2 regions of the Romboutsia sp. 1001713B170131_170501_G6 genome follow, and region 2 is predicted to be linked to the other one. Evidence: a T-box and tRNA genes for the amino acid it is inferred to sense, from the RefSeq annotation. Region 2 holds a T-box; the other holds one or more tRNA genes.

Region 1 (6,888 bases), on a different contig from region 2:
CTAAATTTATGTAATCTTTTTTTAACTTTTCATTACCTCCAACTATTACTAAGTTCACAATATTTCACCTCTCATACTTCTATATTTAAATAATAGTACTTTAGTTATTGATAGTCAATACTTATTGATATTTATTTTCATTTATTAAATATTTTTTTTGACTTAAACTATATAACAACTATTTAATTAAATATAATAAGAAAAGCTATAAAATATAGACTTAAATCTATATTTTATAGCTTTCTTATTAATGCTTATTTCTAGAACTTTATTATTATAAAATACTACCTATTTTTTTATACTGTCCTTTACTGCTTTACCTACATTCTTTCCAGTATTTAATGTTTCTTTTCCTACATTATATCCTGTTTTAATAGCTTCTTTTCCTACATTTAAAGTTCCACCAACAGCTTCTTTAGCAACATTTCCTACACCATTTATAACTTCTTTACCTATATCTCCAACTGGCTTTGTTACTTTCTTTACGGTCTTATCTAATTTATTTGCCAATCTTCTCAACTCCATAAAATATATTAAGGGAATTCCCTTAATATATTTTATGACTTATATTTGCACATTGTTACAACCCTATATTAGGGTATAATATAAAATTTCCATTTGATTATTTAAAATATATAGTTACTTAAATTATATAAATTTTAAATAAAATATAATTGCTTTTATCAAATGTAAGTACAATTAAACCTATAAATACTACTATAGCTAATAAGCTCATATTATCAACTTTGTTCAATTACCCTTATCACTAACATTATTATAAGTATTGCACTAAATTCAACCATATACATGAAGTTTTTAATAACCAATCCAACTATGTAATATAAACCATTTGAATAAGTTTTTGCTACTACTCAAAAAGTTACTAGTACTGCTGATACTTTTATATCCATCCTTATTTTTTAGTTTTAAAAAGGTATTTTTTTATATTTCTATATTTTAAATAAAAATACCTTGTATTTAATAAATACAAGGTATTTTTATTTAAATTTTTATAAATAGCTTACTTCTCATATTTTATATATTTTCATATTAAAAATTAGAATTTATCTTTTCTATTATCTGCTCTTTTGGCATAAAACCTACCATCTTATCAACTGGCTTTCCATCTTTAAATATCATAACTGTAGGTACAGTACTTACACTATATTTTCTTGCAAGTTCTAAGCTTTGATCTATATCTACTTTACTAAAACTAGCTTTATCTCCTATATCTTTTGCAGCTTCTTCAAAAACTGGTGCTAGCATCTTGCATGGCCCACACCAAGTGGCAAAAAAATCAACTACAGCTATACCTGATCCATTTTCTATTTTAGAGTTAAATTCTTCATCATTTATTATTTTCACTAATTCTTCCATATTGATTTATACCTAACTTAATTAAGTATATCTCCTTTCTATTTTTATTATAATTTTATTTAAATTTTGTATTATATGGTTGCATTTCATCATATGTCAAAGCTTTAGGCTTTTGTTTATAATGTATTTTCTTACTAACTGATTCATTTTCATTTTCTATAGCATTTCTTATATCTGTATATGTTTGTGCATGATTAACTAAATCAGTTAACTGTGGATTTTCATCTAATATTCTTTTGCTATTATTTACTTTTCTCATATAAACATCCCTTTCTTTTCTTTTTATTAGATTTCCACCTATGTTTTTTTTAATACATACTTTAAGCTAATTATAACTTAGCAATAAATGTATTAAAAAAACGCATAAATCTAAATGAATAGATTTATGCGTTTTAATTTTTTATATCCCAAAATTATTGATATCTATTGTATACATAAGTTATCAGTAATTTTATACTTACTATAAGATTCATATATAAAAAAACATCTAGTATATAGATGTTTTACTGGTGCCCAGAGGCGGAATCGAACCACCGACACGGGGATTTTCAGTCCCCTGCTCTACCGACTGAGCTATCTGGGCATTTGGCGGAGAGGGTGGGATTCGAACCCACGGTGCCGTTAAGCATCACTGGTTTTCAAGACCAGCTCCTTAAACCACTCGGACACCTCTCCAACAATTTTTTCCTTTTCACATTTATTAATATACCATGTTTTTTTACATTTTTCAATAGTTTTATATATTTTTTCTCTGTATTACAAAATTATGTAAAATAGAAATAATCATTTCAAATGCTTATTTCTATTTTACATAATAATTTTTTAATAATATTATTTTATACATAATATGGTATATTATAAACTAAAAATCTTTCATTAACATCTTTCTTGTATAACTTATCTAACTTTACTTCTTCTTTTAATATAAATGGAGTTTCATTTTCTAGATAATATATATAATCATCACTAGGATAATAAAGTATTAACTCAACATACCTTTCATGTTTATACACTGAGTCTAATATATTTTCTACTATCTTTCTAAATATTTGTACTGAAAATGGATTAAAAAAGTAAAATTTATTATCTTTACTATTTATTTCATAATCTTGTGCATAACAACATTTAAAATCTATTTTTTCTTTACCTCTCTTATGTTTGCTTATGTATGATTCTTTATTTTTAATACATTTATTATAGTAAGTTTCATCCATTTCTATTCCAACTACATTAGAATTAAATCTATAATTTATATAAAAGTTTAGACGACCTTTCCCACACCCAAAATCAACTATAAAATCTTCTTCATTTAAGCTGTATATTTTAAATAACTCATCTAAGCATTCATATGATGTAGCTTGATATGGATGATAATGCCTTATTTTTTCACTCCATAACTCTTCTCCTAAGGTATCTATATTTAATAATTTTTCATATTCTTTTTCTGTCATTTAATTCATTTCCTATCTAAACATGTTATTTTGTAAAAACCCTATTCAAATTAGTAATTCCATCTAGATATAACCTTTATACTTTCCTTTGATGGATAAAAATATTTATCTTTTCCCTTTTTTCCTACTGCAAATACAGAAAATCCTTTTATATAGTTTTTATCTTCAAATACAATTTTATAGGCTTCAAAACATCTAGCTTGTTCTTTTGTATTTTCTACATTGGATACTTCACTATTCCATGGATGTGTTGCTGCGTTATCTTTTCTTGGAAATCCTAATTCAGCGAAGTAAATCTGCTTATTATATTTTTCATAGAATTTATGTATTTCTTCTACCACATTTTGATTTCTATTATATATAGTAGTAGAGTTTAATGCCTTTACTAATTCTTTTACTGTATTTTCTTTTTTATCACTAAGTTCAAAGTAGGCTGCTATGGATATAAAATCTACTTTAGAAAATACTTTATTATTTAATTTTTTATAATAATCCTCATTGCTTTTTTTATCCCAACTAGCTGTATACCACCATGTAGTCTTATATGTTACCTCCCCCCTAAATCTTTCTCTAACAAAATTAACTATATCACACCAGTTATCCTCATATATTTCTAACTTTGAGAAATTTGATGCTATAATCATTATATCTACACCGTACTTATTTGCTATATCCTCAATTAAGATATTTAATATATTTTTCCAATCTTTAAAGAATTTTTCCTTATTTTCTGGATTATAATCGGTTTCATATTTACTTCCATTAGCTATCCATGGGTATGCTTCTAGTATAACATTTATATCTTTTGATTTTAGTGTTTTTATTAATCTTATGGCCTTTTCTTTACTATAATTATTTATTTTCATATTATTTGAGTTTAAATCTGGTATTTCTATAACTATAGGTACATTAACAGTATTCACTTTCAAATCATCTATGTCTTTTAAAGCTTGTTCTATTTCATAATCAGTTGATAAGTTAACAGATTTTATCTTTTCAGTTATAGTGTTGTTTTTATTAGTATTTTTCATAACAAAAAAAATGCTTAATATTACTAATAAAGTAATTATTATTAATATATTTTTTTTCATAGTTCTCCTATCTTTTTTAATATAAAATACTAAGCATTAGTTCTAAAGCTTAGTATCTTATATTTATATATTATTTTTTATATTTTAAAGCTAATAAAATTGTTGCTGCTATAACCATTAAAAGTAATACTGCTGCAACTATTAGAAACTGTTTGCTTTCATTATCTAATTCATTTACTTCTTTTAGCTCTTTATTTTCATCTACATCATCTAACTTATAATTTAAATCTTTTATATTTCCTTCTCTATCAATTACTATAGTATCACCTTTTAATGACTTTATAAGATCTAAATCACTTAAATATTTAGTACTTAATGCTAAATCCTTCATTTCTGTTGATGCAATAACCATCATAGCCTTATCTTTATTATATGGTGATTTTGTAAGTTGTATAGATGATAGTTGTTTTGAATACTCTCCTATAAATTTTATCTTTTCATTGCTTTCAAATCCTACATAATCTTTATTAAATTTTAAATTTAGATATTTATTAACATCTTTTATAGTTAAATTATTAGTTGGGGTTCCTATTATTATTAAATTTCTTTTTCTATCATCTGATTTTAAATCACTTGATTTTATAAATCTTATATCCCCATTATTATATTTAATACTATGACTTATATAAGATATTATACTACCTATTTGCGTTAATTCTGTTGAATCTAATTTATCTGGTACTACAACTGATATATCATTAAATTTATCATCCTTAACAAATGGATAAGGATAATTTTTCATAGTTAAATTATCAGTATCCTTATAATCAAATTCTATAAATGATTCATTTGATATATATGCAAATGGGTTATCAGTATCTCTAGTTACACAAGCTAAATCTAATAGTTCTAAATTAAATACAATTTTGATTTGATAATAATTTTGATTTAAAGTTTCTTTTGGAAGATTAAGCTCTACAGTATCATTATTAGCATTTTCTTTTGTTAGTTTCTTACTTCCTATAGGTATATTATTTACATATACAGTTACTAAAGATCTTTCAAAGTCTAAATTTTGACCATATCTAATATTTAAATTAATTTTACTACCTTCTTTTACTTCTTTACTTTTAGGTATACTTACATCTATTGTTGATTCTTGTGTAAATGGTCCTTTCAATATAATATTTTCATAACCTAAATTTTTAAAATTCAATCTATTTTCATTTTTATAATTATCTATATCATCTACCTCTGTATTTTCACTTATAATTATGCTATCTTTATTCAATTCATTTACTAAATCTTTGCTATTTATAAGTTTGCTAGCTTTTTTAAGTAATCCTTCATTATTTGATATTATAATAAGCATTTTTTTATTTTTATCAAATATTGAGTTTGTATTTTTTATAACACAATTTTTATCTAAATTTTCCTTTTCTTTTGATGTTAATAAATTAAGTATCTCACTTGAAGTATTCCTTTCACTACCTATATATATAACATTTTTATCCTTATTTTTAAATTGAGAGTATAGATTTATATCAAAATTTACATTATCATTTGTTATTTTTTCTCCAAAACCACTACTAAATATCATAGCAGAAGTTAGTTCTTCACTTGAATAATTATCTGGTATTAATATGCTAGTTTCTAATTCATTTCTTCCATTTTCATTTATATAAGTGTCTTTATACTCACTTATTAAATTAGATGCTATCTTATAATTGTAAGATACACTTATATTTGATTCCTTATGTACTACTAACCAGTTAGCTGTATTTGAATCATCCCTACAAATCTTATCAGAAATGGTTTTATAGGCTTTTATCTCTACTTTATTATATCCTGACTTTATTAAATCTTTTGGTATGTCTATATTTATTTCTTTTTTATATTCTTTATTTCCATTTAATCGCTCTGAATGGATTGGCACATCATTTACAATTATTGTTATTGTAGAATAATTTACATCTAATAGTTCACTCTTTGTAAATACTAAGTTAATCTTCGCATTTTCAACTAAAGCATTTTTAGAAACTTCAAAATATTTATTAGTACTACTAATAACTCCACTCATAGTTATATCATTTTTAAATTTAAAATTGTTTACATTTGGCTGTGCAAAAACTATATCACAGCTTGTAAAACTAATAATTAGTGATATCATTATTGCTATTAATCTCATTTTATTTTCTCCTAAAATCGTTCTGTCTTATACCACTTAACTTCCCTTTTGTGTATGGCGTCAGAGAAGTAGCCAATCATTCCTTTTATAGCTACAAATAGCCACATTTGAGAGTATGTAAAATACATAAGTCCAACTAAAAATATATTGCTTAAATTACTCTCTCCTTTTTCCATACTAAGCGTTATAGATACCTGTATTATAAATAGTATGTATGATAATATCCATATAGTAAGAAAATCAAATGGAATATTTATAGTTACTATTTTAAATATTCCTAGAATAAATATTATATCTGATAATACAACAGATGTTAAAAATAGAAAGTATACTGAAAAGAAGTATAGTATATCAAATAGCACTCTATTTTGTTTACCCTTAAATAAATTAGTAATATACTTGACTAATACATATATATTTCCCTTTACCCATCTTGTTCGTTGCTTCACCCACACATTTACAGTTTCTGGTTCTTGCTCCCAGGTTACTGCTTGAGGAACATATGTTATTCTTTGTCCCATTTTATAAATCCTAAAACTTATTTCTGTATCCTCTGCTATTGCTTTTGTATCCCATCCCCCTAATTTTTCCATAGTACTTTTTCTAAGTACAAAATTAGTTCCTGGTATAGTACAAAGACCTAATAGTTGCTTTCTACCTGCCTGTGCTATCCATTGAAAGCTTAGAGTTTCTATGTTTATAAACTTAGTTAATATGTTTTTATGCTTGTTTCTAGTTCTAAATTTTCCTATAACAGCCCCTAACTCTTCATCTTTAACAATAGTCTGTATCAAATATCTTAGTGCAGTTTTTTCTGGTGTATTGTCAGCATCATATATTG
Region 2 (6,888 bases):
TCATTACTTATAATATTTGGGGGATTAGGATTCCCTGTAATTTTAGATATAATAAAAAATAGAAAATTATCTAAATTAAATTTACATTCTAAAATAGTATTAATTACAACCGTGTCATTAATATTAGTAGGTATGTTACTTATTTTAGTATTAGAATACAACAATCCTAAAACAATAGGAAAGTTAGGATTTGGTGGAAAAATGCTTGCATCGTTCTTCCAATCAGTAACAACTAGAACAGCAGGATTCAATACAGTCAATTTAACGGCAATGCATGAGAATAGTTTATTTATAATGATAATATTAATGTTTATTGGTGCATCTCCTGCATCTACAGGTGGTGGTGTAAAAGTTACGACTATAGCTACTTTAGTTCTAACTGTTAAATCATTTATACTTGGAAAAGAAGATATAGAAGTAGGATCAAGAAGAATTGGAACATCAATAGTTAGAAAATCATTAGGAATATTTCTTATAGGTATAATTGTTGTTTTATCTGGAACTATAATTATAACTATAACTGACCCAAGTTTTAGTTTAATAGAAGCTGGGTTTGAAGTAGTATCAGCATTTGCTACAGTTGGATTAAGTCTAGGTGGAAGTCCTAATTTAAGTACATTAGGAAAAATATTTATAATGTTATTTATGTTTATGGGAAGAGTTGGATCTCTTACAATATTTATGGCGATAATGTCTAGAAAAACAAAGAATAATCCTCCTATAAGATACCCTGAAGGGAAGATAATAGTTGGATAATATAGCCTTTACTTATAGTAAAGAATAATTTAAGTGTGGAGAGGACGAAGGAAATGAAGCAATATATAGTTATAGGTTGTGGAAGATTTGGAGCATCAGTTGCTACAACTATGCATCTTTTAGGTCATCAAGTGATGGCTATAGATAAAAGTGAAGAAATTATACAAAATATAGCAGATAAAGTAACTCATGCTGCTATAGTAGATGTAACAGATGAGCAGTCATTAAGATCTTTAGGACTAGGTAACTTTGATGTTGCAATAGTTGCCATCGGTTCAGATATAAGAGCATCTATAATGGCTACACTTATAGCAAAAGAAATGGGTGTACCTCATATAGTATGTAAGGCAAAAGATGAACTACAAGCTAAAGTTCAATATAAAATAGGAGCGGATAGGGTAGTATTCCCAGAAAGAGATATGGGTGTTAGAGTTGCACATAACTTAGTTTCTGATAATATACTAGATCATATAGAATTAGATCCAGATTACTCAATTGTAGAGATAGTAACACCAAATAGTTGGGTAGGAAAGACTTTAGTTGAATTAAACTTAAGAGCTAAGTTTGAAATAACTGTATTAGCTATAAAAACAGGTAAGAGCATAAATGTTACTCCAGCTCCAGATGAAGAGTTAAAAGCAGGTAGTATTTTGGTTGTAATAGGTCAAAATAGCCATATAAGTACTATCGCATCAGAAAATGAAGAATTTATTAGGAGAAAGTAATAATGCCTACAATAATAACAGCTAAAGATAATAATAAAGTAAAATATACGAAATCACTACTTAAAACTAAAAATAGAAATAAAGAATCTAAATTTATAATTGAAGGATATAGAATACTAACTCTTGCAATAGAATGTAAGGCTAGTCTAGATTATGTATTTATAAATGAAGATTTTGAAAATAAAGAAGAACATCTTAAATTTTTAGATACCCTAAAAACTAATAATATAAAAATTTATAAAACTACTAATAAAATATTCAATGAATTAATAGATACGGAAAACACTCAAGGTATTTTAGGAGTAGTAAACTTTAAACAAAGAAGTATAGAAGAGTATTTAAAAGATGAGCATAAATTTGTTTTAATATTAGATAGAATACAAGACCCAGGTAATATGGGTACGATAATAAGAACAGCAGATGCTGCAGGGGTAGATGCAATAATTGCATTAAAAGGATGTGTAGATATATACAATCCAAAGGTTATAAGGTCTACTATGGGTTCTATATTTGATATGAATATAATACATGCTACTCAAGAAGAAGCTCTTAGAATTTTAAAATTAAAGAACTTTGATATAGTATCAAGCTATTTAAATACAAACAATTACTACAACACAGTTGAATATAATTACAAAACAGCTTTAGTAATAGGAAATGAAGCTAATGGAATAAATGATGAATTAGTATCAAAATCAGATATGTTGGTCAAAATACCTATATATGGGAATGCAGAATCATTAAATGCAGCTATAAGCTCTGCAATATTAATGTATGAAATAAAGAAATACTTAGTTTAACATCTTGTAAATATTATGCATAGTATGATATAATTAAACGCAAAAACAATATTATCAAATACTATGAAAGAGAAAAGTATTTTGAATTAACTTAGCACAGAGATAAGTACCGTAGGCTGTGAGTACTTTCTAAGTATCCAAAAGAAGTTCCCTCTGGAGTATTAAAGCTGAAATTATAGTAGGCTTTAACGTTAAAACGCGTTAAGTTTGTTAGAGGTGGTTTAATAATTTATAATTATTAAGCTACTAGGGTGGTACCGCGAATAATAGTCTTTCGTCCCTAGATAGGGATGAAGGGCTTTTTTTATACAAAAAACTGCGAAAGGGTGAATTAATATAATGCAAGAAAAATTACTTAATTTACAAGAAGCTGCATTAAATGAAATTAAAGATACTTCTAGCATAGAAGTTGTTGAAAGTTTAAGAGTAAAGTACATGGGTAAAAAAGGTGAGATAACATCAATCCTAAAAGAAATGGGTAAATTATCAGCAGAAGAAAGACCTGTAATAGGTAAAGTTGCTAATGAAGTTAGAGCGGCTATAGAAGGTGCTATATCTTCAAAGAAAGAAGAGTTAAAGTTAGCAGAAAAACAAAGAAAATTAGCAGAAGAAGTTATAGATGTAACTATGCCATCAAGACCAGTTAAGGTTGGTAAAAAGCATCCAATATCTCAAATAATAGATGAAGTAAATGAAATATTTATAGGAATGGGATTCTCTATAGCAGAAGGGCCAGAAGTTGAAACTATAGAAAATAACTTTGATGCATTAAATGCACCAAAAGATCATCCATCTAGAGATATGAGTGATACTTTCTATATAAATGAAGAGTTATTACTTAGAACTCAAACTTCACCAGTTCAAGTTAGAACAATGAAGAGTCAGGAATTACCAATAAAAATAATATCTCCAGGAAGATGTTTTAGATTTGATGCTCCAGATGCTACACATTCACCAATGTTCCATCAAGTTGAAGGACTTGTAGTTGGTAAAGATGTAACAATGGCACAATTAAAAGGAACTTTAGATATGTTCGTTAAGAAGTTATTTGGTGAGCATACAAAAACTAAGTTTAGACCACACAACTTCCCATTCACAGAGCCAAGTGCAGAAGTAGATGTTACTTGCTTTAAATGTGAAGGAGCAGGATGTCCAATGTGTAAAGGTGAAGGTTGGATAGAAATACTAGGAGCAGGTATGGTTCATCCAAATGTACTTAGAAACTGTGGAATTGACCCAGAAGTTTATAGTGGATTTGCATTTGGTATGGGACTTGATAGAATAACAATGCTTAAGTATGAAATAGATGATATAAGACTATTATTTGAAAATGATATGAGATTTTTAAATCAATTTTAATTAGGAGGATTTAAGATGTTAGTACCTTTAAAGTGGTTAAGAGATTACGTTGATATAGATTTAGATACACAAGAATTCGCTGATATGATGACTATGACAGGATCAAAAGTTGAGAAAGTAGAGTTCTTTGGAAAAGAAACAAATGGAGTTGAAGTATGTAAAATACTTGAAATAGAACAACATCCAGATGCAGATAGATTAAAAGTAACAAAGGTTGAAGTAGCTGATGGACAAATACTTCAAATAGTAACTAATGCAACTAACATAAAAGTAGGAGACTATGTACCAGTTGCTAGAATAGGTGCAGTATTACCTGGAGATTTCAAAATAAAGAAAGGTAAGTTAAGAGGAGTATTATCAGAAGGAATGTTCTGTGGTGCAGAGGAATTAACTATACCTTCTCAATACGTTGAAGAACATAAAAAAGATGGGATATATATATTAGACCATGAAGAATCTTTCGAATTAGGAAAAGATGTTAGAGAAGTTTTAGGAATAAACGATGCATTAATAGAATTTGAAATAACTTCTAATAGACCAGATTGTAGATCTATAATAGGGCTTGCAAGAGAAGCTGCTGTTACTGTAGGAAAAGAATTAAAATTCCCAGAAATAAAAGTAAATGGTTCTGATGAAGAAATGCAATTTGAAATAGATATTCAAACAGATTTATGTAAGAGATATTGTGGAAAAGTTGTAAAAGACGTTAAAGTTGGGCCATCTCCATACTGGATGCAAAGAAGACTTATAGAAGCTGGAATGAGACCAATAAACAACATAGTAGATATAACTAACTATGTTATGTTAGAGCTAGGTCAACCACTTCATGCATTTGACTTAGAAGATATAAAATACAATAAAATGACAGTTAAATTAGCTGAGCAAGGTGAAAAGTTTACTACGCTAGATGGTGTTGAAAGAGAATTAACATCAGACATGTTAGTTATAGGAAATGAAGAAAAAACTTTAGACTTAGCAGGAATAATGGGTGGAGAAAATTCTGAAGTTAAAGATACAACTACATCAATATTCCTTGAAGGTGCAAGCTTTGCAAAAGAAAGTATAAGAGCTACATCTAAGAAATTAGGACTTAGAACAGAAGCTTCATCAAGATTTGAAAAAGGTATAGATGTTAATTTAGCAGAGACTGCTGTAAATAGAGCATGTCAATTAATAGAAGAATTAGGATGCGGTAGAGTTCTTAATGGAATGCTTGACTACTATCCAGTAAAAGAAGAAGTTCAAAAGATAACTGTTAACCCTATGAGAATAAACAAATTATTAGGTGTTAACGTACCTATGGACCAATTTATAAGCATATTAGAAAGATTAGAGTTTAAGTGTAACTTAGTATCTTCTGATAAATTAGAATTAGAAGTTCCAAGCTTTAGACTAGATATAGCTGAAGATGCAGATATATTAGAAGAAATAGCTAGAATATACGGATATGAAAATATACCAGCAGCTACTTTAGAAGGAAATGCTACAGCAGGTGTAAAAACTGACAAGCAAAAGTTCACAGATAAGATAGTATCTAGCTCAATAGCAGCAGGTTTAAATGAAATATTAACATATTCGTTTGTAAGCCCAAGAGGTGTTGATAGAATAAACTTATCATCTGAAGATTCTAGAAGAAACTTTGTAAAATTAATGAACCCATTAGGTGAGGAAACTTCAGTTATGAGAACTACACTAATACCTAATATGTTAGAAGTATTATCTACAAATGTAGCTCATAAAGTTGAGGAAGTATCAGCATTTGAATGTGGAAATACATTTACACCACAAGAAGGATTACCAGTAGAAACGAAGAAATATTGTATAGGAATGTATGGAAAAGATGTAGATTTCTTCTCTATAAAAGGTGTCGTAGAAAGTGTATTAAGTAATGTAGGATTCAAAGGATATGAAATAGAACCAGAAAAAACTAACCCAACATTCCATCCAGGAAGATGTGCTAAAGTTATGTTTAATGGAGAATGCATAGGTACATTTGGAGAATTACATCCAGACGTAATAGAAAATTACGACTTAGGACAAAGAGTTTATGTTTGTGAAATGAATGTAGAGTGTGTATTTGAAAATACATCAACAGAAAAAACTTACACTCCATTACCTAAGTATCCATCTACATCAAGAGATATAGCTTTATTAGTTAAGGATGAAGTATATGTTAAAGAAATAGAAGATATAATAAAAGCTAATGCAGGTGGATTAGTTGAAAGCTACAAGTTATTTGACGTATATAAAGGTGCTCAAATAGAAGAAGGATACAAGTCTATAGCATACTCTATAACATATAGAAGTATAGAGAAAACTTTAACTGATGAAGATGTGGCAAAGGTACACGATAAAATATTAAATGAGTTAAGTGAAAAATTAGGTGCAACACTAAGATCTAACTAATACAAGGGGGATATTAGTATGAACAAAGTTACCGTTAAGATACATGGTGCAGAGTATCCTATGGTTGGAGAAAAATCTGAAAAACATATGATAAGTGTAGCAGCATTTGTAGATACAGAGATGAATAAAATAGGTGAGGCTAACAAAAGACTAAGCTCATCTCAAGTAGCTATATTAGCAGCTATAAATATAACAGATGAATTGTTTGATTGTGCAGATACACTAGAAAAAGTAGAAAAAGAAAATGAAGAATTAAAGAAAAAAGTTGGAAATAGTGGGGAAGAATATAAGCTTGAAATAAAAGAGCTTGAATACCACTTAGAAAACAAAGATAAAGAAAATAAGAACCATATATCTAAGATAGAAGAACTTAATAAGTTAATAGAGGAACAAAAGAAAGAAATAGAGCAACTAAAAAATGGAACTGATTTATCTAAACAAGAAGTCGAAGATTTAAAAAATGAGATAAAAGAGCTTAAATCATCTGTTGAAATGGCAGAAGAAAAAGCTAATGTTGCAGAACAACTTTCTTCTAAATTCCAAAATGATGCATATAAGTTACAATTAGAAAAAATCGAAATAGAAAATGAATTAAAATATCTTAGAGCTGTGAAATAAGTTTACTTAAATTTAAAATTAAACCTTCAGGGGGACCTGAAGGTTTTAATTTTAAGACTTAAGGACATTATAAATATAGAAAAAATATTACGTATAGGAGGAGAAGTATGAAAGACATAGAATTATTAGCACCCGTTGGTTCCTTTGAAGCGTTAAAAGCAGCTGTTCAAAATGGTGCAAATGCAGTTTACCTAGGAGGAAAAGAATTTAGTGCTAGAGCATCA

The links. The T-box of region 2 lies ahead of pheS (phenylalanine--tRNA ligase subunit alpha). A T-box ahead of a tRNA ligase gene usually reads a tRNA of that ligase, here a tRNA-Phe.
Region 1: it has a tRNA-Phe gene. The T-box ahead of pheS (phenylalanine--tRNA ligase subunit alpha) is inferred to sense a tRNA for this amino acid. The anticodon was not compared.

What each region holds. Positions count from the first base shown of each region.
Region 1 covers NZ_JADPFC010000004.1:211,600-218,487, forward strand. The annotation lists gene I4U89_RS11060 (DUF2325 domain-containing protein) at 1-58, opposite strand, end outside; gene I4U89_RS11065 (hypothetical protein) at 289-510, opposite strand; gene trxA (thioredoxin) at 1,051-1,377, opposite strand; gene I4U89_RS11075 (hypothetical protein) at 1,433-1,636, opposite strand; tRNA gene I4U89_RS11080 (tRNA-Phe) at 1,885-1,960, opposite strand; tRNA gene I4U89_RS11085 (tRNA-Ser) at 1,964-2,052, opposite strand; gene I4U89_RS11090 (methyltransferase) at 2,214-2,828, opposite strand; gene I4U89_RS11095 (glycoside hydrolase family 113) at 2,879-3,919, opposite strand; gene I4U89_RS11100 (cellulose biosynthesis cyclic di-GMP-binding regulatory protein BcsB) at 3,990-6,047, opposite strand; gene I4U89_RS11105 (glycosyltransferase) at 6,059-6,888, opposite strand, start outside.
Region 2 covers NZ_JADPFC010000005.1:65,264-72,151, forward strand. The annotation lists gene I4U89_RS11645 (TrkH family potassium uptake protein) at 1-756, shown strand, start outside; gene I4U89_RS11650 (potassium channel family protein) at 810-1,481, shown strand; gene I4U89_RS11655 (TrmH family RNA methyltransferase) at 1,484-2,281, shown strand; T-box leader at 2,336-2,566, shown strand; gene pheS (phenylalanine--tRNA ligase subunit alpha) at 2,621-3,640, shown strand; gene pheT (phenylalanine--tRNA ligase subunit beta) at 3,656-6,046, shown strand; gene zapA (cell division protein ZapA) at 6,065-6,664, shown strand; gene I4U89_RS11675 (DUF3656 domain-containing U32 family peptidase) at 6,772-6,888, shown strand, end outside.